4 regions of the Streptomyces lothianensis genome follow, and region 4 is predicted to be linked to each of the others. Evidence: riboswitches for the same ligand, from Rfam matches in the RefSeq annotation. Region 4 holds a riboswitch; each other region holds the start of a gene.
What was found. Region 4 has a riboswitch for cyclic di-AMP ahead of ACLF6P_RS00705 (M23 family metallopeptidase). Riboswitches for the same ligand answer to the same signal wherever they lie in the genome.
Positions count from the first base shown of each region.

Region 1: another riboswitch for cyclic di-AMP. It lies ahead of ACLF6P_RS23085 (transglycosylase family protein); the one in region 4 lies ahead of ACLF6P_RS00705 (M23 family metallopeptidase).
Region 2: another riboswitch for cyclic di-AMP. It lies ahead of ACLF6P_RS26070 (M23 family metallopeptidase); the one in region 4 lies ahead of ACLF6P_RS00705 (M23 family metallopeptidase).
Region 3: another riboswitch for cyclic di-AMP. It lies ahead of ACLF6P_RS22545 (C40 family peptidase); the one in region 4 lies ahead of ACLF6P_RS00705 (M23 family metallopeptidase).

Region 1 covers NZ_JBLMKT010000067.1:26,418-33,585, forward strand. Annotated here, with positions in the region: gene ACLF6P_RS23075 (cytochrome P450 family protein) at 1-508, shown strand, start outside; gene ACLF6P_RS23080 (transglycosylase family protein) at 725-2,053, shown strand; cyclic di-AMP (ydaO/yuaA leader) riboswitch at 2,260-2,428, shown strand; gene ACLF6P_RS23085 (transglycosylase family protein) at 2,432-3,133, shown strand; gene eno (phosphopyruvate hydratase) at 3,447-4,733, shown strand; gene ACLF6P_RS23095 (FtsB family cell division protein) at 4,889-5,383, shown strand; gene ACLF6P_RS23100 (DUF501 domain-containing protein) at 5,484-6,014, shown strand; gene ACLF6P_RS23105 (Ppx/GppA phosphatase family protein) at 6,011-6,940, shown strand.
Region 2 covers NZ_JBLMKT010000074.1:69,277-76,444, reverse strand. Annotated here, with positions in the region: gene dxs (1-deoxy-D-xylulose-5-phosphate synthase) at 1-711, shown strand, start outside; gene ACLF6P_RS26090 (aspartate aminotransferase family protein) at 708-2,117, shown strand; gene ACLF6P_RS26085 (helix-turn-helix domain-containing protein) at 2,193-2,831, shown strand; gene ACLF6P_RS26080 (DUF6126 family protein) at 2,828-2,986, shown strand; gene ACLF6P_RS26075 (tyrosine-protein phosphatase) at 3,039-3,836, opposite strand; cyclic di-AMP (ydaO/yuaA leader) riboswitch at 4,331-4,492, shown strand; gene ACLF6P_RS26070 (M23 family metallopeptidase) at 4,497-5,597, shown strand; gene ACLF6P_RS26065 (SGNH/GDSL hydrolase family protein) at 5,783-6,592, shown strand; gene ACLF6P_RS26060 (STAS domain-containing protein) at 6,589-7,008, opposite strand; gene ACLF6P_RS26055 (pentapeptide repeat-containing protein) at 7,123-7,168, opposite strand, start outside.
Region 3 covers NZ_JBLMKT010000065.1:20,210-27,377, reverse strand. Annotated here, with positions in the region: gene pcrA (DNA helicase PcrA) at 1-1,471, opposite strand, end outside; cyclic di-AMP (ydaO/yuaA leader) riboswitch at 1,789-1,935, shown strand; gene ACLF6P_RS22545 (C40 family peptidase) at 1,942-3,108, shown strand; gene ACLF6P_RS22540 (TauD/TfdA dioxygenase family protein) at 3,484-4,413, shown strand; gene ACLF6P_RS22535 (hypothetical protein) at 4,496-4,849, opposite strand; gene ACLF6P_RS22530 (C40 family peptidase) at 5,204-6,286, shown strand; gene ACLF6P_RS22525 (hypothetical protein) at 6,333-7,046, opposite strand; gene ACLF6P_RS22520 (contact-dependent growth inhibition system immunity protein) at 7,092-7,168, opposite strand, start outside.
Region 4 covers NZ_JBLMKT010000008.1:869-8,036, forward strand. Annotated here, with positions in the region: one part of gene ACLF6P_RS00695 (IS5 family transposase) at 1-432, shown strand, start outside; tRNA gene ACLF6P_RS00700 (tRNA-Met) at 806-879, shown strand; cyclic di-AMP (ydaO/yuaA leader) riboswitch at 1,282-1,447, shown strand; gene ACLF6P_RS00705 (M23 family metallopeptidase) at 1,459-2,517, shown strand; gene ACLF6P_RS00710 (PrsW family intramembrane metalloprotease) at 2,662-4,206, opposite strand; gene trmB (tRNA (guanosine(46)-N7)-methyltransferase TrmB) at 4,355-5,164, opposite strand; gene lhgO (L-2-hydroxyglutarate oxidase) at 5,252-6,514, opposite strand; gene ACLF6P_RS00725 (MFS transporter) at 6,705-7,168, opposite strand, start outside.

The DNA of each region.
Region 1 (7,168 bases), on a different contig from region 4:
ACTTCTCCGTCATCCTGAGCAACGCGCCCGCCTGCACGCCTCGCTGGCCGCCGGAGAGCGTGGCCTCCTGGAGACCGGCATCGAGGAGCTGCTGCGCTACGACGGGCCCGTGGAGCTCGCCACCTGGCGGTTCGCCACCGAGCCGCTCACCATCGGCGGCCAGGAGATCGCGGCCGGCGATCCGGTCCTCGTCGTCCTCGCCGCGGCCGACCGCGATCCGGCGCGCTTCACGGAACCCGACACCCTCGACCTCGCCCGCCGCGACAACCAGCACCTCGGCTACGGACACGGGATCCACTACTGCCTCGGCGCACCGCTGGCCCGCCTGGAGGGGCAGGCGGCCATCGCCACGCTCCTCACGCGACTGCCGGATCTCCGGCTTGCGGGGGATGAGGGCGATCTGCGGTGGCGTGGGGGGCTCATCATGCGTGGATTGCGCGCTCTGCCCGTCGAGTTCACGCCGGAAGGCGGCCGCAGTTCCAACGTGCAGTCACCCTCTCGCGTGTGACGCGACATCAGAATTGTGATGTTCGCGTGATCTGTGCTGCATCGACTTGTGACTGACGTTCGATTGCGGCTACGTTCACGGCTTAGCTCAGCTGTCACAGCAGTACGGCTCAACTCGGCTGTCGCAGCAGTGCGGTCGAAGCAGTGCAGTCACGCGAAAGGCGTTCAGATGCTTTCCGGGAACGGTCGTCACCGTCGCCCCCGCCAGGCCCCCGCCGTGGTCGTCGCAGCCGGTGTGACCGGCTCCGCGCTCGCCCTGCCGCTGCTCGCCGCGACGAGCGCGAGCGCCACCGACGGCGCGCAGTGGGACCGGCTCGCCGAGTGCGAGAGCGGTGGGGTGTGGAGTGCGGACTTCGGCAACGGCTATTACGGCGGGCTGCAGTTCGACCAGGCGACCTGGGAGGAGTTCGGCGGACTCGCGTACGCGCCGAGCGCTGACCTGGCCAGCCGCTCCGAGCAGATAGCCGTCGCCGAGCAGGCACTTGCGGCGCGCGGCGACCAGGCGTGGGCCACGTGCGGGCCGATCGCCGGGCTCGGGCTGGGGGCGCAGAGTCCTGAGGCCCGGGATGTGCCCGGTGGCGGTGGCGAAGGGGCCGGTCGCGCAAGTTCCGGTGGCTCTGGTGACTCCGGGGCGGCTGCCGGGGCCGGTGAGTCCGGTACGTCGGGCGGCGCGGGCGCGTCCGACCGGTCCGACCGGTCCGACCGGCCCGACGAGGGGAGGCCGGAGGGCTCGGGTGAGCCGGGTGGCTCCGGCGGCGAAGGGGCGACGGACTCTGATGCCTTTGATCCCTCAGCCCCCTCAGGCCCCTCGGATCCCTCCACGCCCTTCGATCCCTTCGGTCCTTCCGGCTCTGTCGGCTCCTTGGACCCTTCTGCTCCCTCAGGCGCCGAGGACCTCCCCGGCGCCTCCGAGCCGTCCGAGCCGTCCGTGCCGGTCACGCCGTCTCTGCCCGGCTTCCCGCTGTACGGCATCGAGAGCGACTGGGGCTTCGACGCCCCTGGCGGTGGCGCCTCGGGAGGCCTGGACATTCCGGAGGACCTGCCCAATTCCGGCGCATCGGGCGGGGCTGGCGGATCCGGCGATTCCGGTGAGGCGGGCGCGACCGACGGTACCGGCGAGAGCGCCGAGCCGGGCAAGTCCCCCGAGGACCCGACCGCTTCCCCCGACGGCCCCGTTGACGCATCCGCCGGCGGTCGCCACCGCGGCGATCGCGCCGCCGACGACTCCGCCGACGCCGAGCGCACTTCCTCGGGCCGCCATGCCTCGTCCGGCGATGACTCCACCCGTGACGCGGGCGACAGTGGCGACGACGCCGCCGACGAAACGGACACCTCGGATACCGCGGGCGCTTCGGGTGGGTCGGACGCCACGGGCGCCAAGGACGCCACGTACATCGTGCGCCCCGGCGACACTCTCAGAACGATCGCCGACGAGCAGCAAGTCGAGGGTGGCTGGGCTTCCCTTTACGAGGGCAATCGCAAGGCCATCGGCGATGATCCGAATCTCATCGTGCCCGGTCAGGGCCTGCGCCTCGGCGGGAAGTGATGCCGTAACGGCGGTGCGGGCGCGGGTCAGTTCGGCCGTGAATGTCCGTAATAAAGGAGCTTCGGGGGAAGTGAGAGATGGGTCTCACGTCCCCCGATTCTCTTTGTCTTTCCGGGGTTTGCCTGTTTACGGTCGTGACCGCTCGCCACTGGTGGGCCCCGGTGACCGCACGCCGAATCCTGCCGGCGGTCGCACGGGAACAGTCGTCGCGTCATGCGCCGTAGGCAGGAGCGGGGGACCCAAGGTTTGCGCCGCGGGCGGCGGTTGAAAGACCGTCGGCCCGGCTTGGGGTGAAGTGTCCGATTTGATCGGGCACCGGGTACTCACTGCACCCGAACCCGACAGCTCACCTCGCAGGCGTCGGTGAGGGGAAACTCCATGCTGTTTTCGGGCAAAGGCACCGGCAAGCACCGTCGTCTGACCAAGGGCGAGAAGGCCGTCCGCGCCGTCACGCTGGCCGGTGCCGCGGGCGCCGTTGTCGCCGCACCGCTGATGGCCGCGGGCACCGCCTCCGCCGCCACCGCCTCCGAGTGGGACCAGGTCGCGCAGTGCGAGTCGGGCGGCAACTGGTCGATCAACACGGGCAACGGCTACTACGGCGGCCTCCAGTTCTCGGCCTCCACCTGGGCCGGTTACGGCGGCACGGCGTACGCGCCCACCGCCGACCAGGCCACCAAGAGCCAGCAGATAGCCATCGCCGAGAAGGTCCTCGCGGGCCAGGGCAAGGGCGCCTGGCCGAGCTGCGGCGTGGGCCTCTCCGGCGCCGCGTACAACGGCGGCGCCGCGGAGCAGCCCGCCCAGCAGCAGGCTCCGCAGCAGGAGGCCACCGAGGCCGCCTCGGCTGCCCCCGAGCAGGAGTCCGCCCCGAAGCCCGAGGCGAAGAAGACCGTCGAGACCCCGGCCGGCAAGAAGGTCGAGAAGGGTGACGGCGAGTACAAGGTGAAGACCGGCGACACCCTCTCGAAGATCGCCGAGGCGCACGACGTCGAGGGCGGCTGGCAGAAGCTGTTCGAGCTGAACGACGACATCATCGACGACGCCGACCTGATCTACCCCGGCCAGCAGCTCCACCTGAGCTGACCGGACCCGCCCCGGCGGATTCCCCCCTCGCACTCCCGCCCCGGCGGATTTCCCCCCGGCGGATTCCCCCATACTCCCGCCCCGGCGCGCTTCCCCCGTGCGCGCCGGGGCGGGTCTCTCTCGCCATTACTGGCCGGTAACGATTCTCCCGGGCGAGGTCGCCTGTCCCGTATTGCAGGCCTTCGGTCCAGTTTTCGTCCCAGGGGACGGGCGGTCGGCTGGCCGAAGGCTCCGGGGCGGTTAGGCTCTTGTCGCAAGGCCGAAGAAGCCCCTGCGCCACCGCGTCACATCTTGCGTCACATCCCAGAAGGAGATGCTCGTGCCGTCCATCGACGTCGTCGTAGCCCGGGAAATCCTGGACTCCCGAGGTAACCCCACGGTCGAGGTCGAGGTCGGCCTCGACGACGGCAGCACGGGTCGTGCTGCTGTTCCGTCCGGTGCCTCCACCGGTGCGTTCGAGGCTGTTGAGCTTCGCGACAAGGACGCCAACCGCTACCAGGGCAAGGGTGTCGAGAAGGCCGTTCTGGCCGTCATCGAGCAGCTCGGCCCGGAGCTCGTGGGCTACGACGCCACCGAGCAGCGCCTCATCGACCAGGCCATGATCGACCTGGACGCCACCGACAACAAGGGCTCGCTGGGCGCGAACGCCATCCTCGGTGTCTCGCTTGCCGTCGCCCACGCCGCCTCCGAGGCCAGCGACCTGCCGCTGTTCCGCTACCTGGGCGGCCCGAACGCGCACCTGCTGCCCGTTCCGATGATGAACATCCTCAACGGCGGTTCGCACGCCGACTCCAACGTGGACATCCAGGAGTTCATGATCGCCCCGATCGGCGCGGAGTCCTTCTCCGAGGCGCTGCGCTGGGGCACCGAGGTCTACCACACCCTCAAGTCCGTTCTGAAGAGCAAGGGCCTGGCCACCGGCCTCGGGGACGAGGGCGGCTTCGCCCCGAACCTGGACTCCAACCGCGAGGCCCTCGACCTGATCGTCGAGGCCATCAAGCAGGCCGGTTACATCCCCGGCCAGCAGATCGCGCTCGCGCTCGACGTCGCCGCCTCCGAGTTCTACAAGGACGGCAAGTACCAGTTCGAGGGCAAGGCCCTGTCGGCCGCCGAGATGACCGCGTACTACGAGGAGCTCGTCTCCGCGTACCCGCTCGTGTCCATCGAGGACCCGCTGTTCGAGGACGACTGGGCGGGCTGGAAGGTCCTCACCGACAAGCTGGGCGACAAGGTCCAGATCGTCGGCGACGACTTCTTCGTCACCAACCCGGAGCGCCTGGCCCGCGGCATCGAGGAGGGCTCCGCGAACGCCCTCCTGGTCAAGGTGAACCAGATCGGTTCGCTCACCGAGACCCTCGAGGCCGTCTCGCTCGCGCAGTCCAACGGCTACAAGTGCATGATGTCCCACCGCTCCGGCGAGACCGAGGACGTCACCATCGCCGACCTGGCCGTCGCCACCAACTGCGGCCAGATCAAGACCGGCGCCCCGGCCCGCTCCGAGCGCGTCGCCAAGTACAACCAGCTGCTGCGCATCGAGGAGATCCTCGACGACGCCGCGGTGTACGCCGGACGCAGCGCGTTCCCGCGGTTCAAGGGCTGAGCACCCTGATCGAGGGCTGAGCACCTCGCTTGAGGGCTGAGTCCAAGGGCTCGGCGGTCCCGCCGAACGGCAGCGGCTGAGCCAGTCGTACGTACGTCCCCGTACCCGGTCCCGTACCGTGTGCGGGGACGTACGCGCGTAGGGGAGGCGAGGGCATGGGAGCGACGAGGGAACGGGACCGGTTCTCCACCACCACCCGGATCCGGCTGCTCGGCGAGCAGACCGCGGCCCGCGTCTACCGTTCGCAGACCCGCCGCCAAGCCCGCCGCTCCCGGCTCACCGGCCGCGCGGCGCTGCTCGCGCTCGTGCTCTGCTCGCTGATCGTGGCGCTCGCGTATCCGATACGGCAGTACGTGGCCCAGCGCGCCGACATCGCCGAGCAGCAGCGGCTCCTCGAGGAGGAGCGGGCCGAGACCGAGCGGCTGCGGGACGAGAAGGCCCGCTGGCAGGATCCGGCCTATGTCGAGCGGCAGGCCCGCGAGCGGCTGCACATGGTGAAGCCGGGCGAGAAGGGCTTTATGGCGGCCGATCCCTCCGCGGACCGTGAGCCCCGTACGCGCTCCGAGCCGACCGCCGACCGCGCCTGGTACGTGAATCTTTTCGACGGCGTCGACACCATGGACCAGGCAGGCCGCCGCGGCAAGGACTGACCCACTCCTCCTCCACCACCACCGTTCGCTGCACTCACCTCACCTCACCTCACCCCACCCCGCCCCCTCTCCCTCTCACCCTTCACTGGAAAGACCAGGCATGGAAACCCCGCCGCCCTCCACCCCGCGCACCGAGCCCACCGACGCCGATGTCGAGGCCTTCAAGCAGCAGCTCGGCCGTCCGCCGCGCGGGCTGCGGGCCATCGCGCACCGCTGCCCCTGCGGTCAGCCGGACGTGGTCGAGACCGCGCCCCGGCTGCCCGACGGCACGCCCTTCCCGACGCTGTACTACCTGACGTGCCCGAAGGCCGCATCGGCCATCGGCACGCTGGAGGCGAACGGCGTGATGAAGGAGATGACCGAGCGCCTGAAGACGGACCCCGAGCTCGCCGCCGCCTACCGCCGCGCGCACGAGGACTACATCCGGCGCCGCGACGAGATCGAGGTGCTTCAGGGCTTCCCGTCGGCGGGCGGCATGCCGGACCGCGTGAAGTGCCTGCACGTCCTGGTCGGCCACTCGCTCGCGGCCGGTCCCGGCGTCAACCCGCTCGGCGACGAGGCGCTCGCGATGCTGCCGGAGTGGTGGCGCAAGGGCGCGTGCGTCACGGTTTCCGAGGAGGTGGGCCAGTGACCCGGGTTGCCGCCATCGACTGCGGTACGAACTCGATCCGCCTTCTGGTCGCCGATGTCGACCCGACGTCGGGCCGGCTCACCGATCTGGACCGGCGGATGACGATCGTCCGCCTGGGCCAGGGCGTGGACCGCACGGGCCGTCTCGCGCCCGAGGCGCTGGAGCGTACGTTCGCCGCCTGCCGCGCGTACGCGGATGTCATCGAGGAGCTGGGTGCCGAGAAGCTCCGCTTCGTGGCGACCTCCGCCTCCCGCGACGCCGAGAACCGGGACGACTTCGTACGGGGCGTCGTGGACATCCTGGGCGTGGAGCCCGAGGTGATCACCGGGGAGCAGGAGGCGGCGTTCTCGTTCACGGGCGCCACCGCCGAGCTCCAGCTCGGCGGCGCGCACCCCCAGCACTGCCTCGTCGTGGATGTCGGCGGCGGCTCCACGGAGTTCGTGCTCGGCGGCGAGCGGGTGGAGGCGGCGCGCAGCGTCGACATCGGCTGCGTCCGGCTGACCGAGCGGCACCAGCTGACCGGTGAGCCGCTCACCGAGGAGCAGATCGCGGCCGTACGGGCCGATATCGACAAGGCGCTGGACGAGGCGGCCGAGACGGTTCCGCTGACCGAGGCGCACACGCTGGTCGGCCTGGCGGGCACGGTGACGACGCTGGCGGGGATCGCGCTCGGCCTGCCGGAGTACGACTCGGCGGCGATCCACCGTTCCGTTCTCTCGTACGAGCAGGTCAGGACGGTCACCCACCGCCTGATCCACGCCACGCACGACGAGCGCGCGGCGATCGGGGTGATGCATCCGGGCCGGGTGGACGTGATCTGCGCGGGTGCCCTGATCGTGCTGGCGATCATGGAGCGGACGGGTGCGCGGGAGCTGCTGGTCTCCGAGCACGACATCCTCGACGGGATCGCCTTCTCGGTGGCGTAAGCCGGCATCGATGGTTTCGGGTGCCTTGGAATCCATGGCAGCGGGCCGGAATGACTCACTCCGGCCCGCGGGCCGCGGAAACTTCGTGAAGTTCTTCACAAGGAAATGGCGCCCTGCGGGTGAAGGGGGCGCCCCGACAACCCGAATCGGGGACGCCGGGACTGCTCGCCCGTCGATTCCCTCGCCTCGTCCGCTCGTCCCGGCGGGCCGCGCACGGCCGGTGGTCCA
Region 2 (7,168 bases), on a different contig from region 4:
AACCGGGCCTTCGACCAGCTCCTCATGGACGTCGCGCTGCACAGGTGCCCGGTCACGTTCGTGCTCGACCGGGCCGGCGTCACCGGCACCGACGGCGCCTCGCACAACGGCATGTGGGACCTGTCCGTGCTCCAGGTCGTCCCCGGGCTCCGGGTCGCCGCACCGCGCGATGCCGGGCAGCTGCGCGCTCAGCTCAGGGAAGCGGTCGACGTGGACGACGCACCGACCCTGGTGCGCTTCCCGAAGGAGTCGGTCGGGCCCGAGATCCCGGCGCTCGACCGGATCGGCGGGCTGGATGTCCTGCACGGCGACGCAGCGCGGGACGTGCTCCTCGTCGCCGTCGGGGTGATGGCGCCCGTCTGCCTCAAGGCCGCCGAGCTCCTCGAAGGCCGTGGCATCGGCTGCACCGTCGTCGACCCGCGCTGGATCAAACCGGTCGACCCCGCGCTGGTGGAACTCGCCGCAGAACACGGCATGCTCGCCGTCGTCGAGGACAACAGCCGTGCCTCCGGCGTGGGTTCGGCCGTCACCCAGGCCCTCCAGGACGCCGAGGTGGACCTTCCCGTACGGAGCTTCGGGATCCCCGACCGGTTCCTGGCACACGCCAAGCGGGGCGAGGTGCTGGCCGATCTGGGGCTTACCGCCGTCGATATCGCCGGGCGGATCGGGGCCACCTGGGACCGTAAGCAGAAAGAAGGAAGCGAAGGATGACGGACCAAGCCAAGGGGTTCGACCTGGGCCGGCTCCTCGCCGAGCGTGGCGGCGAGCGCTACGAGTTGCACAGCCGCCACCTCAACCACCAGCTCCCGCGGATGCTGCACACCATCGGCTTCGACAAGGTCTACGAGCGGGCCGAGGGCGCGTACTTCTGGGACGAGGACGGCCAGGACCATCTCGACATGCTGGCCGGTTTCGGGGTGATGGGGCTGGGACGCCACCACCCTGTCGTCCGCAAGGCGCTGCACGACGTGCTCGACGCCTCGCTCGCCGACCTCACCCGCTTCGACTGCCAGCCGCTGCCCGGCCTGCTCGCCGAGAAGCTGCTGACGTATTCACCGCACCTGGACCGGGTGTTCTTCGGCAACAGCGGCACGGAGGCCGTGGAGACCGCGCTCAAGTTCGCCCGGTATGCCACCGGGAAACCCCGCGTCCTGTACTGCACCCACGCCTTCCACGGACTGACCACCGGATCGCTCTCGGTCAACGGCGAGTCCGGTTTCCGGGACGGCTTCGCACCCCTGCTCCCGGACACCGCCGTCGCCCTCGGCGATCTCGACGCCCTGGCGAGGGAGCTGAAGAAGGGCGATGTGGCCGCGCTGATCGTCGAGCCGATCCAGGGCAAGGGCGTCCACGAGGCGCCGCCGGGCTATCTGCGCGCCGCGCAGGAGCTGCTGCACCAGCACAAGGCGCTGCTCATCGCCGACGAGGTGCAGACGGGACTCGGCCGCACCGGCGCGTTCTACGCCTACCAGCATGCGGAAGGCGTCGAACCCGACCTGGTGTGCGTGGCCAAAGCGCTCTCCGGCGGCTATGTGCCGGTCGGAGCGACCCTGGGCAAGGACTGGATCTTCAAGAAGGTCTACTCGTCCATGGACCGGGTCCTCGTGCACTCCGCGAGTTTCGGATCCAACGCCCAGGCCATGGCGGCGGGCCTCGCGGTGCTCGCCGTCATGGAGGACGAGCAGACCGTCGCCAACGCCCGGGTCACCGGCGAACTGCTCAAGTCCCGGCTTGCGGCACTCGTGGACCGCTATGAGCTGCTCCACGACGTACGTGGCCGCGGGCTGATGATCGGTATCGAGTTCGGGCGTCCCGGCTCGCTGCGGCTGCGCAGCCGCTGGAGTGCGCTGCAGGTCGCCCGCAAGGGACTCTTCGCGCAGATGGTGGTGGTGCCGCTGCTGCAGAAGCACCGGATCCTGACCCAGGTCTCCGGTGACCACCTGGAGGTCATCAAACTGATTCCGCCGCTGGTCGTGGGGGAGCGGGAGGTGAACCGGTTCGTCGAGGCGTTCACCGCGGTGATGGACGATGCGCACAGCGGCGGGACGCTCATGTGGGACTTCGGGAAGACACTGGTGAAGCAGGCGGTGGCGAACCGGGGAGGCGGGCCGCGGTGAATCGCGGAGCCGCCGCGCCTTGCCTCTGAGGCAAGAAATTTGCCGGACAGGCAAAGCTCTGGCTGAATCGAGGGCATGAGTCCTGCCGACCCCGCGGCACCGGAGCAGAGCGAACCGCTGCTCGGTGTCGCACCACAGCTGAGGGCGCTGCGCCGCAGTGCGGCGCTCACCCTCGAAGCGGCCGCCGCCTCGGCGGGCCTGTCGCCCGCACACCTGTCCCGGCTCGAGACCGGCCGGCGCCAGCCTTCGCTGCCGGTGCTGCTCACGCTGGCACGTGTCTACGGTACGACGGTCAGCGAACTGCTCGGCGAGACCCCCGCCGGACGCCAGTCGGTGATCCGGGCCTCCGAAGCCGAACCGAACCTGGCCGGTGGCTGGACCTACCGCCAGGCCGGAGCCCCCGGGCGCGGTATGCAGGCGCTGCGCGTCCAGGTGCCGTACGGGGCGCAGGGCGACATCGTGCGTGTCCATCCCGGCGAGGAATGGCTGTATGTGCTCGACGGACGGCTGCGGCTGCACCTCGCCGACAGCGCGTACACCCTGGAGCCCGGCGACAGCGCCCACTTCGACTCGGCCACGCCGCACCGTATCGCGGCGGCCGAGCAGGCAGGCGCCCAACTCCTCTTCGTCCACACGCTGTTGCAGAGCTCGGTGGAGGCGCTGTGCCTCGGCGGCGGCGCCACTCACCCCCGTACGGCCGGAGGCAGCCGATGAGCAGCGGACCGCAGGACGGTGCGAAGGGGCGCCGTTCCATGGAGGACAGGTTCCCGCGCGGCCTGGCGATCAGACTGTTCGTCTACCTGGTCGTCGGGCACTTCTTCGCGTTCTTTCTATATCTGCTGTTCGAGGTCGGCGCGCGCGGCCAGTGACCCGCAGTCCGCGGCCAGTGACCCGGCAGTCCACTGCCAGTGACCCGGCAGGTCAGTCCAGGAGCTTGGCCCGCAGCCTCTCGCGGATCTCCGGCGTGACGCCCAGCCCCTTCTCCAGGTACCGCTCGACGGAGCCCCAGTTCTGCTCCATCTCGTCGAAACCGGCCTCCAGATACTCGGCGCGCGCCTCGAACAGCGGGCTGAGCAGCTCTGTCACCTCGGCCGATCGGGCATCGGGGGCGTCGCTGGAGCGGTGCACCTTGTAGCGGCGGTGCTTGGCGTTGGACTCCAGGTAGTCGGCGACGACCGCCTCCCGCTCGACCCTGACCGCGAGCAGCGTCACCGCCACCGACAGGCCGGCGCGGTCCTTGCCGGCCGCGCAGTGCATCAGCGCGGGGACGCTGTCCTCGGCCAGCTCCGCGAGCACGCGGGTGTGATCGAGGGTGCGGTCCCGGACGATCATGCGGTACGTGGTGGCCATCCGGGCCGCGGCCCTGCCCCCGCCGAGGATCTTGCGCAGCTCCTCGACCCTGCCGTCGCGCACCATCTGCCAGAACTCCGCGCCGTCGGCCGGGTCGGTGAGCGGGAGGTTCAGATTGCGCACCCCGGGAAGCTCCACATCCGGGCCCTCCTGCTGCTGGTCCGCCGCGTTACGGAAGTCGAAGATCGTGTGCAGCCCGAGCGAGGCGAGGAACTCGGTGTCCGTCGCGGTGGCGTGGGCCAGATGACCGCTGCGGAACAGCACTCCCTGCCGTACGCGCCGGCCGTCCACCGTCGGCAGGCCGCCCACGTCCCGGAAATTGCGCACCCCGGCGAGTTCCGGCTCTGTCGACGGGATGTGCTGTGTCACGGGGGCTCCTCCCACAGTGTTCGCCGGCGCCGACCGCCGGCGTGCTGCGCACTGGGTGCACATGCCAACGACGATACGACATGGGGTCCGGGGCAGGCGGCTGTGGAGCCGATGAGGGCGAGATCACCGGCGCCGCTTTGTGCCGGAAACAGCCGATTCTGGAAGCGAATCGTCGCGGCTCTGCCGGTTACATCGACTACGCCCCCGGTTCCCTTAATGCCCGATTCGCCACCTAAGGAGTAACTGGCCCTGAATTAAGGGCTGGTGAGTCGTGTGGCGTGAGCGGGATCATATTCGTGACGGTGTGTGGCGATCTTCTTCCGTGAATTCCTGCAGCTGTATGGAAATCGAAGATCGTTCATCCACGGAGCGTCATGGCATTTCCCGAAAGGGGTCAGGTCCTGTGTGGCCCGCGGGAATTGAGGTGTTTGTTTCCCGCCCCGCGCTCCCCTACGGTCACCGACAGCCGGTGGACGCCCAATCCTGCCGCCACCGGAATTCACCCGCACACCCTTGTACGGCAGGAGCGGGGGACCCATTGGCAAGACGCCGACGCCGGTCCCGACCGGAGCGGCTTGGGGTGAAGTCGCCCTCGGGCGGCCGGGCATCTCCAGCCCGAACCCGACAGCTCACCTCGCAGGCGCCGGAGAGGAATCCGTCATGCCCGCGAAGGGTAAGCATCGCCGTCCCAAGTCCACCCGCCTGACGCGCTCGTTCGCCGTCGCCGGTACCGGGGGCGCTGCCCTCGCGCTGCCGCTGTTCGGCGCCACGGGTGCGAGCGCCGCCACGCCGCAGACCGCCGCGCCGCAGGCCGCGAGCATCGCCCCGGTCCAGGTGAAGAGCGCGCCGACCGCCCTGGCGCAGGCTGCCCTGACGCAGGCCGCCGAGGCCCGGGCCGCCTCGACCGCCCCGGCCGAGGCCGCCGGGTCCGCCGGGTCCGCGGACAAGACGTACACCGTCGTCGCAGGTGACTCGCTCTCCGCGATAGCCGCCGAGCAGGACATCGACGGCGGCTGGAAGCCGCTGTACGCCGCCAACAAGAAGGCCGTCGGCGCCGACCCGGGCCTGATCCACCCGGGCCTCAAGCTCAAGGTCGGCGCCGTGGTGCAGGCCTATGCCGACTCGGCGGCCGCAGGGAAGGCCTCGGGTGCGGCCGCCGAGTCGGGCTCGGGCGCCTCCCGCTCCGGCTCCTCGGACTCCGGCTCCTCGGATTCCGGCTCCTCGGACTCTTCCGGCTCCTCGGACTCCGGCGCATCCGCGAAGTCCTCCTCCGAGGCGGCGGCCGACACCGCCTCCGCGGCCGCCCCGGCCGAGGCGGCCGCGGAGGCACCCCGCGCCGAGCAGGCCGCCACCGCCTCCGGCTTCACCCGCCCGGTCGCCGCCGGCGTCTCCACGCAGTACCGCACCGCCGGATCCATGTGGTCCAGCGGGTACCACACAGGCACCGACTTCGCGGCCGCCGCGGGCACGCCTGTCCGGGCCGTCGGCGCGGGCACCGTCGTCTCCGCAGGGTGGAGCGGCGCGTACGGCAACGAGGTCGTCATCCGGCACGCCGACGGCCACTACTCGCAGTACGCCCACATGTCGCAGCTCTCGGTCTCCACCGGCCAGACCGTCTCCGGCGGCACCCGGATCGGCCTGGTCGGCTCGACCGGCAACTCCACCGGACCGCACCTGCACTTCGAGGTCCGCACCGGCCCGGGCTACGGCTCTGACGTGGACCCGGTGGCGTACCTGCGCTCCCACGGCGTCTCGCTCTGAGGCACCCGTGCCGTCCGCACGCCCGGTGTCCGGTGTCCTTCGCGGCCCGGACACCGGGCGTCGACGTCCCGCGGCCCCTGGGGCGTATTCCGCATCCGGCGCGCCTTCTCGGTGGTCTATGTCACCCGTTGTCAAGGGTGGTTACGGTGGCGTAAGTCACGTCTCGGGGTGAAAAATATGCCGACGTGGCAGATGACTCGACGACCTCCGCAGACCGCGCCGCCGTGACACCGGCGGCTTTCGCCTCCTACGCGGCACTCGGTGACAGCTTCACCGAAGGTGTCGGCGACCCCGGACCCGACGGAACCTTCGTCGGCTGGGCGGACCGGCTCGCCGTCCTGCTCGCCGACCGTCATCCCGAGCACAGCTTCCGCTACGCCAACCTCGCCGTGCGCGGAAAGCTCCTGGACCAGATCGTCGAGGAGCAGGTGCCGCGGGCGAAGGAGCTGTCCCCCGAGCTGGTCTCCTTCTGCGCGGGCGGCAATGACATCATCCGCCCCGGCACCGACCCCGACGATGTGGCCGAGCGCTTCGAGCGGGCGGTCGCCGAGCTCACCTCCGCAGTCGGCACGGTGGTGGTGACCACCGGCTTCGACACCCGTGACGTTCCGGTCCTCAAGCATCTGCGCGGCAAGATCGCCACGTACACCGCGCACGTGCGGGCCATCGCCGACCGCCACGACTGCCCGGTCCTCGACCTGTGGTCGCTGCGCTCGGTGCAGGACCGGCGCGCCTGGGACGACGACCGGCTGCACCTCTCGCCCGAGGGGCACACCCGCGTCGCGCTGCGCGCCGCCCAGGTGCTCGGTCTCGCCGTCCCGGCCGACCCGGACCAGCCCTGGCCCGAGATGCCGCCGCGCACCACGCTGGAGGTGCGCCGAGACGACATCCAGTGGGCGCGCGAGTACCTGGTGCCGTGGATCGGGCGGCGGCTGCGCGGTGAGTCCTCGGGTGATCACGTCGAGGCCAAGCGCCCCAACCTCATGCCGCTCTAGGAAGCGTCCCGCGCCCCGCGGTCATCGCCGCCGCGGGTGCGGAGGCGCGGGTGCGGAGGTGCCGGAGGTGCCGGTGGCGCCGGCGGTGTGGGCAGGACGGGGACGGAGTCCGGTACGCGCAGGCAGTCGAGGACGCGCAGCACGGACGGATCGGTGCAGACCAGCACGATCGTGGCGCCCTCGCGGCCGAGCCGGCGGCGCAGCCGGTCGAAGAGGGCGATGCCGCCGCAGTCGAGGAACGTCAGCAGGCGCAGGTCCAGGACGAGTTCGGCCGTCGGCAGGCACAGCTGCCCGCTCAGCGGCTCCTCGATGTCCTGCGCCCCGGCGATGTCCAGCTCGCCGTGCAGCTCCACGGTGAGCCGGGTGCCGTCGCGGCGCATCACGGGCGTCGGCCCGTGGACGTAGGGAAACACCATCACCCCAGCTCATCGACTGCCACCGCCGCGGACACCCCTGGGTGTCGGGTGATGGCAGTCGATGAATCTAGGGCCCGTGCATACGACCGGGAGCACATGCCTGAGCACTGTCGCTCAATGGCGTGAACTTCTCCCGTTCCGCTTGACGCGCGACGGCTGT
Region 3 (7,168 bases), on a different contig from region 4:
CCTCGGGGTTGGCGAGGACGCGCAGGTAGGCGAGGACGTCCCGGACCTCCTTGCGCTCGTAGAAGCGGACGCCGCCGACGACCTTGTAGGGCAGGCCGACGCGGATGAAGATCTCTTCGAAGACGCGGGACTGTGCGTTCGTACGGTAGAAGACCGCGACGTCGCCGGTCTTCGCCTCGCCCGCGTCGGTGAGGCGGTCGATCTCGTCGGCGACGAACTGGGCCTCGTCGTGCTCGGTGTCGGCGACATAGCCGGTGATCTGCGCGCCCGAGCCCGCCTTGGTCCACAGGTTCTTGGGCCTGCGTGACTCGTTGCGCTCGATGACCGCGTTGGCGGCGGAGAGGATGGTCTGGGTGGAGCGGTAGTTCTGCTCCAGGAGGATCGTGGTCGCGTCCGGGTAGTCGTCCTCGAAGTCGAGGATGTTGCGGATGGTGGCGCCGCGGAACGCGTAGATGGACTGGTCGGCGTCACCGACCACGCACAGCTCGGCGGGCGGCAGGTCGTGCTCGCTCGGCGGTACGTCCTCCTCGTGTGCGCCGGTGCCGACGAGTTCGCGTACGAGGGCGTACTGGGCGTGGTTGGTGTCCTGGTACTCGTCGACCATCACGTGCCGGAAGCGGCGGCGGTAGTGCTCGGCGACGTCCGGGAAGGCGCGCAGCAGGTTGACCGTGGTCATGATCAGGTCGTCGAAGTCGAGGGCGTTGGCCTCGCGCAGCCGGGCCTGGTACATCGCATAGGCCTGGGCGAGGGTCTTCTCGAAGCCGTCGGCTGCCCGGGCGGCGAAGTCCTCCTCGTCGACGAGCTCGTTCTTGAGGCCCGAGACCTTCGCGGTGAAGGACTTCGGCGGGAAGCGCTTCGGGTCGAGTTCCAGGTCACGGCAGACGAGGGCCATGAGGCGCTTCGAGTCGGCGGCGTCGTAGATCGAGAAGGAGGAGGTGAAGCCGAGCTTCTTCGATTCGCGGCGCAGGATCCGTACGCAGGCGCTGTGGAAGGTCATCACCCACATCGCGCCCGCCCGCGGGCCGACCAGCTCCTCGACGCGCTCCTTCATCTCACCGGCGGCCTTGTTGGTGAAGGTGATCGCGAGGATCTGACCCGGGTGCACATTCCGCTCGGCGAGGAGATACGCGATGCGGTGGGTCAGGACGCGGGTCTTGCCCGAGCCGGCGCCGGCCACAATGAGCAGCGGGGTGTCGCTGTGGGTGACGGCGGCGCGCTGGTTCTCGTTCAGCCCCTCCAGGAGGGCCGCGCTGTCCAGGACCGGGCGCGGGGCGCCGTCGCGGTAGTACGCCTCCCGGTGCGCGGGCGGGTGCGCGGGCGCGTCGAACCTCCCGCCGAACAGGTCCGCCGGAATCTCTTCCGGGCCCTCGTCCTCGGGAGGCGGCGGGGGGCCGTGGTCCTCGGGCTCGTGCCCGGACCGGCCCTTGGCCTGGAGGCCCGCCAGAAAACTGTCGTCAAAGAGGCTGCTCATCGCCTACCGAGTCTAGGCGCCCGGTGTGACAACCCGGTCCGGGTTCTACGAGAGCGACGCCTCGCCGGACACGCCCGGCCCTTCCCAGGCCCCTCGCGAGCCTCTCCCGGGCCCCTCCGGAAGCATCCGGAAGAGGCCGGAAGCGTCCGAAAGAGGCCCGAAGAGGCCGCCAACGACCCCGCCCCGCGAAAGTCACGAAAAAGTATCGGGCATATCGAACACCAACCTTCACAGCTGCCACACGAGTTGGCTAGCGTGCTGCGCGGGCGGCCCGTACCCCCACCGGCGATCGACGCCGGGAACGGGCGGCCTGCGCCGAGTCCGAAGCGCCGAGCACGGCAACCCGGAGCCGGGGACCCACCAGACCTTGGGGTGAATCGGGACAGCCCCCACCGTCCCGTAGGGCAGACCTTCCTGCGCCCGAACCCGACAGCTAACCCGGTAGGCGCCCACTGGAAGGAGCGCCGGCCTTGGCCTCGCACCGCAAGCCGCGGACCAGTCGCATACGTACGTCACACGCCGTCGGGATCACCTCGGCCGCCCTCACCTCCGTCGCCCTGCTCGCACAGACGGCGAACGCCGCCCCGCGCAGCGAGCCGGAGAAGCCCTCCCTGGAGGAGGTGCAGAAGAAGGTCGACGCCCTGTACCGCGAGGCGGGCACCGCCACCCAGAAGTACAACCTCGCCAAGGAGCGCACCGAACAGCAGCGCGGCAAGCTCAACGATCTCCAGGACGAGGTCGCCAAGCGCACCGAGAAGGTCAACGAGGCCCGGCGCGAACTGGGGCAGATCGCCGCCGCGCAGTACCGCAGCGGCGGCACCTCCGACACCGCCGTCCTGCTGCTCTCGGACGATCCCGACGACTACTTCGCGCGCCGCCAGCTCATGGGGCGTCTCTCCGGCCAGCAGCACAAGGCAGTCGAGGACTTCCAGCGGCTGCAGACCGAGGCCGACAAGAAGCGGGGCGAGGCCACCGACTCCCTGGCGCAGCTCAGCGAGGCCGAGTCCGAGCTGAAGACCAGCAAGAAGGACGTGCAGAAGAAGCTGGGCGAGGCGCGCGAGCTGCTCGCGAAGCTGACGGCCGAGGAGAAGGAGCGCCTGGCCGAGCTGGAGCGCAAGCGGAAGGCCGAGGCCGAGCGCAAGGCCCAGGAGCTGGCCCGCCAGCAGGCAGCGGAGGAGGAGGCCAGGCGTCAGGCCGCCGAGGAGGCCGCCCGGGAGGAAGCCGCACAGGAGGAGGAAGAGGAGGCGAGCGAGCAGCCCGCCGACCCCGCCCCCGACGACTCCTACGCCGCGAAGGCCGCCAAGGCCATCGAGTTCGCGCGCGCCCAGATCGGCAAGCCGTACGTCTGGGGCGCGGCCGGGCCCGATTCGTACGACTGCTCCGGCCTCACCCAGCAGGCCTGGGCGGAGGCGGGCATCTCACTGCCGCGCACCACCTGGGACCAGGTGAACGCGGGCACGACCGTCAGCGTCGACAACGCCAAACCGGGCGACCTGGTCTTCTTCTACGACGACATCAGCCATGTGGGCCTCTACATCGGCAACGGCGAGATGATCCACGCGCCGAAGCCGGGCACCAACGTGCGGGTCGAGTCGATCTACTACATGCCGATCCACAGCGTCGTGCGTCCGGCCTGAGCATCCGGTCCGCGGTCTCCGCCCCGGTGCGCCCGGTGCCCGCCCGGTGCGCCCGGTGCCCGCCCGGTGCGCCCGGTGCCCGCCCCTCGTGCGCGGCGGGCGGCCGCGATTGACCGTCCAGCGCCCCGGGTCCCACAATGGCACGCATGATCCAGCACCTGACCGCCGCCGCCGAGACCTTCCTGGTCCCGTGGCGGCGCGGGTGCGAGCGATCGGGTCGCTAGCTGCAGGGGCTTCCCCTTCCGGTCGGCTTCAGGGGGCAGCCCCTTCCAGTCGGCCACATGGGACAGCCCCTCCGCATGCCTCGGCCGCGCGCGGAATTCCGATCCGTGCGGGCTGCCCGACCCGTTCACCCACCGCTCGAGGATCATCACGATGACGATCGTCACCCCCTCCCTGCTCCGCGAGGCCCGCGTCCCCGCCGCCGGCATGTACGAAGGGCGCCGCAGCCTGCGCCGCGTCCCGGACGGCTGGGAGGCACGTCCGTACGAACTGTTCGAGGTCGTGCCGCAGGGCCCGGTCATCGGTGCCGAGATCCGAGGCGTCGACCTCTCCCGCCCGCTCACCCCCGCCCTGCGCGAGGAGCTGAACCGGGCGCTGCTCGAATGGAAGGTGCTGTTCTTCCGCGGCGCCTCGATCAGCTCCGAGCAGCAGCGCGCCTTCGCCCGCCACTGGGGCGAGCTGGAGACCAACCCGCTGCTGGCCCGCGGCTCGGCCGACGACGTCGTCCGCTTCGACAAGGGCGCCGGTGCCACCCCCACCTTCGAGAACGTCTGGCACGCCGACGTCACCTTCCGCGAGCGGCCCGCACTCGGCGCCGTACTGCAGCTGCACGAGGTGCCGCCGCACGGCGGCGACACGATGTGGGCCGATATGGCCGCCGCGTACGACAACCTGCCGGACGAGGTCAAGGCGCGGATCGAGACGGCGCAGGCCGTGCACGACTTCATCCCGGGCTTCGCCCGCTTCTACGGCCCCGAGAAGCTGATCCCGCTCCAGGACCGGTTCCCGCCCGTAGTCCACCCGGTGGTCCGCACGCACCCGGAGACCGGCCGCAAGCTGCTCTTCGTCAACACGTCCTTCACCACACGCATCGTGGGGATGGAGCGCGAGGAGAGCGACCGGCTGCTCGGCTTCCTGGTCCGGCAGGCGCACGTACCCGAGTACCAGGTCCGCTTCCGCTGGCAGGCGGGCGACGTCGCCTTCTGGGACAACCGCGCCACCCAGCACTACGCCGTCGACGACTACGCCCCGCACCGCAGGGTCGCCGAACGCGTGGCGATCGCGGGCGACCGGCCGTACTGACCGACGGTGGGCCGTGGGGCGGGCCTGCCCCCACGGCCCAGGTGTATTGCCCTGCCCGGCGGATCATGCCGCCGGGCAGGCCTCAGCTCCAGAGCGTCGCGAGGAAGATGTTGACGGTGGTCAGTGCGCCGACCGCCGCGAACATCGGCTTGTCGACCGTCTCCTCGTCCCGCTTCACGTAGACGAGGCCGAGGATCACGATGAGGACGGCGAGCTTCACACCGATCTTGATGTTGTTCACCTCGTTGCCGTCGGCCTGGTTGAGCCCGACCAGGGCGATGCCGGTGACCAGCATGGTGAGCGCGCCGTGCAGCATCGCCGGCGAGAACCGGGCGGTGCCCGCGCCCATCGCCTTCATCTGCGTGAGGAATCCGCCGAGCAGCGAGGCGATGCCGATGATGTGCAGCGCGACGAACACGTTGATGACTACGTCCATGGCCCGGAGCCTAAGGGGTGCCCGGATGCGGCACCCGCCCGGGCCCGAGGCCTCGGCACAGAGCCCACCGCCGGAGCGGCACTTCGCTCGATACGGTCACTTCCCGCCGCCATCCGGACACAAGCCGCCACCGAACCGGTCGAATACGTTCGTCACCCCCACCCCCGGAGCCATTTCCGCACTTCGGGTCACCGATCGATAACGGAGAGGTCTAGCTTCGTGGCCCGGTGACCGGCTCCCCACCTCCGCCCGGGCAGTATCCGGACGGTTGCCGGCCACTACCGCCGAGAGGTCCGGCGGCGGCCCGCTCCCCCTGTGCGGGCCGCCGCCGGACGCGTAAGGAAGTGTCTGAGGTTGGCCGCGCACCGCAAGTCCGCACCCCGCTCGCTCAGTTCGCTCAGTTCGCTCACCGGCACCACCGCCCGCACCGCCCTGACGCTGGCACTGGCCGGCGCCGCGTCCACCACGCTCTTCGAGGGCTCCGGTCAGGCGGACCCCCGCCTGACACCGGCCCAGGTGAAGGCGAAGGTCGACAAGCTCTACCACGAGGCCGAGATCGCCACCGAGGAGTACAACGGGGCGCGCGAGAAGGCCGACAAGGCCCGCAAGGCGGTCGACAAGCTGCAGGACGAGGCGGCCCGCAAGACCGCCAGGCTCAACAAGGCACGCACCGCGCTGGGCCTCGCGGCCACCGAGCAGTACCGCTCCGGCACGATCGACCCCACCATGCAGCTCGCGCTCGCCGACGACCCGGAGCAGTTCCTACGGCGCAACGCCCTCATGGACCGCACGGCCGGACGCCAGGTGCACGCCGTCGAAGGCGTACGGCGCGACCTGCGCGAGGTCGAACGGCTGCGCGCGAAGGCGAAGGAGCGGCTCGACGAGCTGCACGCGCACGAGGCCGATCTGAAACAGCACAAGACGAAGATCACGAAGAAGCTCGACCGGGCCCGCGAACTGCTCGCCACGCTCACCGCAGCCCAGCGCGCCGCCTACGCCGCGCGCCCCTCCGGCCACCACCCGTCCGCCGCCCCGGCCGACGCATCCACCACCCGCGCCACGCCCCGCGGCTCCCTCAAGGCCCCCAACGCCCGCGCCGCCCAGGCCGTCGCCTACGCGTACAGCGCGCTCGGCAGCCCGTACGTCTGGGGCGCCACCGGGCCCAACGCCTTCGACTGCTCGGGCCTGACCCAGGCCGCGTACCGCTCGGCCGGCGTCTCGCTCCCCCGTACGACCTACACGCAGATCAACGCGGGAAAGCGGGTCTCCCGCGGCGAACTGGCCCCCGGCGACCTGGTGTTCTTCTACTCCGGCATCAGCCACGTGGGCCTCTACGTGGGCGGCGGCCAGATGATCCACGCCCCGAACCCCTCGGCCCCGGTCCGCCTGGCCCCGGTCGACTCGATGCCGTTCGCGGGGGCTACGCGGGTGACGTGAGGCGCGGCTTCACGGGTGAGCTCACCCGAGTCGAGTCCCCCGACCTTCACTGTCGATCCGGCCTCCACTCCGGCGGGCGGGCAGAAGCCTCACCCACGTGTGCGCGCCGGAAGTGGTCCGCCGATGCCGCGGCCAGATCCGGCAGGGCTCTGCGCGTGTGTGCCGGTACGAACTCGGCGATGCTTTCGGCGAACTCCGGTGAGACCGCCGAGAGTTCGATCACCTCAACGCTCTGGGCCAGCAGTTCGGCCAGATCCTCATGGCAGTACCAGGGGTGCTCGCTCTCCACCACATCCGTGACCGCCTGCTCGTACGACTCGTAGTCACCCGTCGAGAACGGCCATATCCCTCCGCAGAGCCGCGGGTAGCGAGCCTCTGCCTCCCATCGCGCGAGCGGCACCTCGGCGTAACCGGGCGATGGTTCCCGCTCGGCGATACGCAGCAGGTCGGCGAGGCCGCTCATGAACTCCGGCACGGAAGCATCACCGGCGGCCGCAAGCCAGGTCTCGCGGGTGGCGGGCGAACAGCTTGCGAAGAGTGCTTCGTCGAAGGTCTCGGCGAAGTAGTCGAGCTGGAAGGCCGCATGCTGCGGGCTCCAGGCCGGACCGCGTCTGGGGTACGCGTGGCCCGCCAGGCGTGCGTATCGCAGCACCTGCCACTCGAGTGAGTCCGCCCCGGCGCGCGATCGCGTCTCCGCCGCGAGGGCGGCGAGGTGGAAGACGGGCCCCGTACTCAAGGCGAGATGGGCGAAAATCGGCATCTGTGGCTCCCCGGTCGACGTCGTACGGCTCACTCGCTCCGTGACTCAGCCGTCTTCCCCATGGAGCTCCTCGCCGCGTCGAGGCAGGTACTCCGCCACGAACCGGCCGCCCAGCTGGTCCG
Region 4 (7,168 bases):
GCCGATGCCCGCTGTCGGCCTCTGGCGTTCGTTCTCACCGCGGGCCAGGCCGGTGACGCACCTGCTTTCACCGAGGTCATGGCCCGCCTGCGCGTTCCCCGTCGGCGAGGACGGCCCCGCACCAGGCCAGACCTGGTCCTGGCCGACAAGTCGTACTCCTCCCGCGCGATCCGCGAGCACCTCCGCAGGCGCGGCGTCCGGGCAGTGATCCCCGTCCCCGCGGACCAGCGCGGACACTGGCTCCGTCGGGGCAGCCGCGGCGGCAGGCCACCGGCCTTCGACCGAGAGACCTACGAGCGGCGCAACACCGTCGAGCGGTGCATCAACCGCCTGAAACAATGGCGAGGGATCGCCACCCGCTACGAGAAGACGGCCACCATCTACCTGGCCGGACTCCACATCGCGGGCATCTTCCTCTGGTCCACCCACTGATCCAAACGAAACGCCCTAACTCCCTGCGGGCATCACGTCGCCTCGATGAATCGGGCGACGCTCGCCGCCGACGACAGGTCTCCTGAGTCCTGACCGCGAGCATGGCGAAGCGCCTGTACCCGCGGACGCCCTGCTCGGGGTGGTCCGGCTCCTCACGGTCAGGGCGTGCGTCATCTGCCTCCCGGTCCGGCGGGATGTGCCTCGTCCGAGGCCCCGTCGGGCGGCGGGCTCAGGAGGCGGCGAGCGGGGCTCCTGGGCCGTTCCCCCGGCTGAGTCCCGATCCGCAGACCAGGGCCCCGACAGACCCGCGGGGCGGAGAGCGGTGCGTGTGGTCGGAGGTGTCGCTCTGATGGCGTATAGTTGATTTCACCGACGCGGGGTGGAGCAGCTCGGTAGCTCGCTGGGCTCATAACCCAGAGGTCGCAGGTTCAAATCCTGTCCCCGCTACGAGAACGAAGGCCCGGTACGTGAAAGCGTGCCGGGCCTTCGGCATGTCCGGCCCCGTGTGAGGAGTCCGAAATGCGCGCCGGGGTACGTGTAGGGGCTGCGGCAGGGCGCCCGCGGCGCCCACGTCCCTCTCCTCGCGCGGTGCCCACGCCCCCCTCCTCGGCGTCACCCATGGTGACCAACGGGGAGCCCTCCGCATAACAATTGACGAAACGTCAGAAAATCGGCGGGCGTGAGCCCCTTCAACTTGCCTGGAATCTCGCCCGTTTTGGGGCCATGTTGCCCGATAAGTCCAGGCCAAAGCCGCTAACGATCTGTCGGAACGGCTTGGAATCCCGGGCCCGCTTCTATTAACGTTCGATAACGCAGCGCGGTCGTCCCAGCCGTCACAAGAGATGGCTCCGTGCTCACGCGCTTAATCCCGCAAGGGAGCCGGGGAACCACCATCTTGGGGTGAATCGGGCAGGCGGCACCTCTTCCAGGGGTGTACGCAAGGTGTCAACGCCCGTAGGAAACCTTCCTGTTCCGAACCCGTCAGCTAACCCGGTAGGCGAGAAGGAAGGAAAGGAGTCCGCCCCCGTGGCGACCCCCGCAGGCCGTGGCAGCACCTCCGAGTCCCCGTATTTCGCGGACGGGACCCAGGAGTTCAGGTTCGAGGACCAGCCTTTCGAGGAGTGGAACCCGACCGAGGAGTCCATCCGTCCGGTACGCGGCCGGCACCGCGTCGCCAAGCAGCGCGGCGGACTCGCCCGCAGCTCCACCGTGCTCGGCGTCGGCGTCATCGCCGCCGTGGGCGCGGGCGGTATCGCGAGCGCGAAGGACAGGCCGCCGGTACCGATCTCCATGCCGGACCTCGGTGAGCAGGCCAAGAAGCTCCCCGTCGTCGGCGACCTGATAGCCGACGACGCCGCATCCGAGGCCCCCGAGCAGGCCACCGTCGCCCAGGCCGCCGGGGCCACTCAGCCCCTGGCCGTCGACGGCTCCGGCTCGCAGGACGAGGCCGCCACCGACGCCGGTGAGGCCCTGCGCGCCCGCATCCTGGAGCAGGCACAGAACCAGGAGAACGAGGCGGAGGCCGCCGAGCAGGCCGCCGCAGAGCAGGCAGCGGCAGAGAAGGCCGCGAAGGAAGCGGCCGAGCAGAAGGAAGCCGCCGAGAAGGAAGCGGCGGAGGTCAAGCGCAAGGCGGAGGAGGAGGCCAGGCGCAAGGCCGAGGCGGAGCGCCTCGCCAAGCTCGCCGCGAGCTACTCGCTCCCCACCTCCTCGTACACGATCACCTCGACCTTCGGGCAGGCCGGCTCGATGTGGGCCTCCGGCTCGCACACGGGCCTGGACTTCGCCGCCCCGAGCGGCACCCCGATCAAGTCCGTGCACACGGGCACCGTCAAGGAGGCCGGCTGGTCCGGCTCGTACGGCTACCGCACCGTCGTCGAGCTCGAGGACGGTACGGAGCTGGCGTACAACCACCAGTCGTCCATCGGTGTCAGCGTCGGCCAGAAGGTCACGACCGGCGATGTCATCGGCCGCGTGGGCTCCACCGGCAACTCCACCGGTCCGCACCTGCACTTCGAGGTCGAGACCGCGGGCGGCTCGCTCATCGACCCGATGGCCTGGCTGCAGAGCAAGGGCCTCAACCCCTGATCAGGCCCGCAGCGCGCACGCTCTGATCACTCCCGAACCCCGGCAGTCCTGACGGCAACCCCCCGACGTCAGGGCTGCCGGTTTTGGCATGTGCAGGTGCATGTGTATGGGCATGTGCATGGGCGGGTGTGGGAGTGCTCTCGGTTACGTGTGCAGGCCCCGGTAGCCCGCGGGTGGCGCGTACGGCGGCGGGGCATGCGGGCTCGGGGCCTGCGGGTGCGGGGTCTGCGGGTTCGGCGCGTACGGTCCCGGGGCGTGCGAGCCGCCCGGGGCCGTCGGCCCGCCGGGCCCCGGCTGGACCGGGATGCGCGGCGGGTACGGAATGGCCGAGGTGTGCGGCGGGGGCTGCATGCCCGGTGCGTACGGCATGGGACGCATCGGCGGCAGGTACGGGGCCGGGGCGAGGACCGGGCCGTACGGGTTGGCCCAGGGCGTGGGCGGCTGCGGGAAAGCCGGTGCCGTGACGCGGGCCGCGTGGTCGAGGGCCGGGCGCGCCACCTCACGCCGGTACCAGAGCGCCTGCAGCAGCTCCGCCTCCCGTGCGACGAAATCGGCGCCCGCACGGCCGCTTCGGCCCCGGTGCCGCAGGAAGGCCAGGGCGGTGGCGAGCGAGATGTACTCGCGGACCGCACGCGCCGCCTCCGGCCCGCCGGCCTTGCCGTAGCTCTGCTTCGGGAACCTGCGCGCCTGGCGGCGGGCGCGCAGCGTGCCGAGTACGTACGGCTCGGGGACGGTGAGCCAGCCGGCCGCGACGTAGGCGGGCAGCTCCTCGCGTACGGTGCGCAGCTCGCGCTGGCGGCTGTGGATCGTCAGCCAGGTCAGCAGGCCGAACGCGGGAACCATGAAGCCGAGGTAGACGGCGAAGAAGCCGAGGCCGCCGAAGACGGCGGAACCGTTCCAGGCGGCGTGCATGCCCATCGCGAGCAGCAGCCCGCCGAGCGGGAACAGGACACGGCGTACGCGCTGGCGGTCGGCGGCGAGGGCGGCGAAGCCGAAACCGATGCCGGTCAGGACCGTGAACAGCGGGTGGGCGAAGGGCGACATCACGATGCGGACGAAGAAGGTCGCCGTGGTGACGGAGGCGAAGCCGATACCGGTGGTGCCGTAGGTCTCGTCGGTGCCGTAGGCGTTGCCGAGATAGAGGATGTTCTCGGTGAAGGCGAAGCCGGTGGCGGTGATGCCGGCGACCACCACGCCGTCGACGAGCCCCTTGAAATCGCGCCTGCGGAACAGGAAGAGCAGCAGGATCGCCGCCGCCTTGACCGTCTCCTCGACGACCGGGGCGACCACGGTGGCGCCGAGGGTGTCGGCGCTCGACGGGTCGGCGGTACGGGTGGCTATCCAGTGGGTCGCGAAGGAGTTCGCGATGATCGCTATCAGGGCCGAGGCGCAGGCACCCCAGGCGAAGGCGAAGAGGAGGTTCCGCCAGGGGGCCGGTTCGACCCGGCCCAGCCAGCGGAAGGCGGCTATCAGGAGCGGTACGGGGAACACCGCGAGGCCCAGGCCGACGAGGAAGCCCTCGGTGCCGGTCTCCTTGCGGACCAGTTCGAGGATCACCAGGCCGGACAGGGCGAGCAGGGTGATCAGCGCGCCCGCCTTCACAGCGCGGCGCTGCCACCAGTGCGCGGGCCCGATGAGACCTGCCGTCGGGTTGGGCGGTGCGTGCGGAGGCTGAGGCGGAGCGTTCACCCCCTGACCCTAACGATCGTGCAGGGGCGGACGCGACGGATTCTTTTCCGTGGAGCCGTTTTCCGTGGAGCCGCCGTCCGCGGAGCCGCGTTCCGTGGAGCCGCTGTCCGCGAAGCGGCCTTCCGTGGAGCGCCGCCTCCTGCGGGAGCTATCTCCGCAGGAAGATCAGGTCGTGGACCACATGGTCCTTGTCGAGGCCCTTGCCCTCGAAGCGGGTCAGCGGGCGGAATGCGGGGCGTGGGGTGTAGCCGCCGTCGGGCTGCGAGTTCGTGAAGTCCGGGTGGGCTTCGAGGACCTCCAGCATCTGCTCCGCGTAGTCCACCCAGTCCGTGGCGCAGTGGATGAAGGCGCCCGGCCTCAGGCGGGAGGCGGCGAGGGTGAGGAACTCCGGCTGGATGATGCGGCGCTTGTGGTGGCGCTTCTTCGGCCACGGGTCCGGGAAGTACACGCGCAGGCCGTCGAGGGAATCGGGGCGGAGCATCTCGGTGAGCAGGATGACCGCGTCGCCGTTGGCCACGCGGACGTTGTCGAGTCCGCCTGCCTCCGCGAGACCGAGGAGGTTGCCCTGGCCGGGGGTGTGGACGTCCACGGCGAGGATGCCGGTGTCCGGGTCGTCCGCGGCCATCTGGGCGGTGGCCTCGCCCATGCCGAAACCGATCTCCAGGACGGCCGGGCGGCCCCCGAACATCTCGTTCAGATCGAGGCGCTGCCTGCCGTCGATCTCGATGCCCCACTTCGGCCACAGCCGACGCAGGGCCTCGCCCTGGCTGGTGGTGACGCGGCTGCGGCGGGGCTGGAAGCTGCGGATCCTGCGGTCGAAGTGCGAGCCGGCCGGATCCGGGCTCGGGCCCTCGCCCTCGGCGAAGCGCCGGTTCTTCTCCGCGCGTGCGGCGGAGGCGGCGGCGCGGGTTTCGTCGTCGTACGGGTCGGGCGCGGGGGTTCTGGTTTCCTCGGACACAGTGAGGTGATTCTACGGAGGGTCGGGTGCGGGTGCGTCCGGGCTGGTCCTGGCTGGGCCTGGCTGGGCTGAGCTGGGCCCACGCCTTCAAGCGCCGGACGGGCCGAGGCCGGCCAGAACCCGACGTGCCACCTCCCGCCCGATCGGCAACGAAGCCGTCGCCGCAGGGGACGGTGCGTTCAGGACGTGGACCGTGCGGGGGCCTTCCACGAAGAGGAAGTCGTCCGCCAGCGTGCCGTCGCGCAGGACCGCCTGGGCGCGGACGCCCGCCGCCGCCGGGCGGAGATCGGCGGCCGTCACGGCGGGGAGCAGGCGGCGCACCGCCCGCGTGAAGGCCGGTTTCGAGAGCGAGCGGTGGAGTTCCCCGGCGCCGTAGCGCCAGTGGGCCCGGGCGATCTGCCAGGAGCCCGGCCAGGCAAGCGTCGCGGCCAGCTCGCGCGGGCGGATCACCGACCAGCCGTAGCCCTCCCGCGCGAGCGCCGGGACGGCGTTGGGTCCGACGTGCACCCCGCCGTCGATCCCGCGCGTCAGGTGCACCCCGAGGAACGGGAACGCGGGATCCGGCACCGGGTACACGAGCCCGCGCACCAGCTCGGGCCGGGCCAGGTCGTAGTACTCGCCGCGGAACGGCACGATCCGCATGCCGGGATCGTCCCCCGCGAGCCGCGCGATCTCGTCGCAGTGCAGCCCGGCGCAGTTCACCAGAGCCCGCCCGCGTACGACCGTCCCGTCCGCCGTCCGTACGGCCACACCCCGGTCGGCCCGCCGGTCCACCCGGGTGACCTCGGCCCCGTAACGGATCTCGGCGCCCGCGTCCCGTACGAGCGAGGCCAGCTGCCCGGCCACCGCGCCGAAATCGCAGATCCCGGTCGTGGCCACATGGATGCCGGCGAGCCCGCGAACCTCCGGTTCGAACTCGGTGATCTGGCTGGGGCCCAGCTCCCGCACCGGAATCCCGTTCTCCCGGCCGCGCTGCACCAGCGCGTGCAGCCGCGGCAGCTCCTCGCGCTCGGTGGCGACGATCAGCTTGCCGCCGACGGCGTGCGGGATGCCGTGCTCGGTGCAGAACTTCACCATCTCGGCCGCGCCCTCGACGGCGAACCGCGCCTTGAGCGAGCCGGGGCGGTAGTAGATCCCGCTGTGGATCACGCCGCTGTTGCGGCCCGTCTGGTGCCGCGCCGGGCCCGGTTCCTTCTCCAGGACCATGACCCGTATCCCCGGCCGCGCGCGCGTCAGCGCATACGCCGTCGACAGACCGACGATGCCCCCGCCGACGACGAGCACCTCACAGTCGTACGCCACCGGAGCACCGCCCGCCGACGCGCTCTCCCCTGGGCCGCGCACAGCCACGCACCTCACCTCCCGAGTCCCACCCCGATAGTGCACTGCGCCACTGACAACGCGTTCAAACCCGTGATCCGGCTCACGCCCGCGCCGCCGCCCCCCCCCAAAGCCGACCGGACGCCCCTTCCGAGCCGACCGGCAGCCTCCCCCCGAGCCGACCGGCAGCCTCTCCGAGCCGACCGGCCGCCCCCCTCACCTACGCCGGAGCCATCAGCAACGGCCGAGCCCGTTCCCGCAGCTCGATCACCCGTGGCTCGTTCCCGTGTGCTTCGAGCCGGTGCAGCAGGTCCCGTACGTACTCCGTCGTGCGGGCGGACGAGATGCGTCCCGCGACCTCCACGGCCCGCAGCCCCTGCGCGCAGCACGCGTCCAGATTGCCCGATTCCAGCTCGGCGACCGCGCTCACCACCAGGCGAAGACCGTGCGAGCGGACGAATTCCTCGGTCGGTTTCGACAGCGCCTGTTCGGTGAAGCGCCGCACCTGCCGGGGTGCCTTGAGGTCCCGGTAGCACTCGGCGGCATCGGCGGCGAACCGGTCGTAGGAGTAGAAGCCGAGCCAGGACGGGTCGTGATCGCCCTCGCGCGAGCGCTCGAGCCAGCCTTCGGCGGACTTCAGGGCGCCGCCCGCGGCGGAGGCGTCCCCGGCGCGGGCCTGGGCGC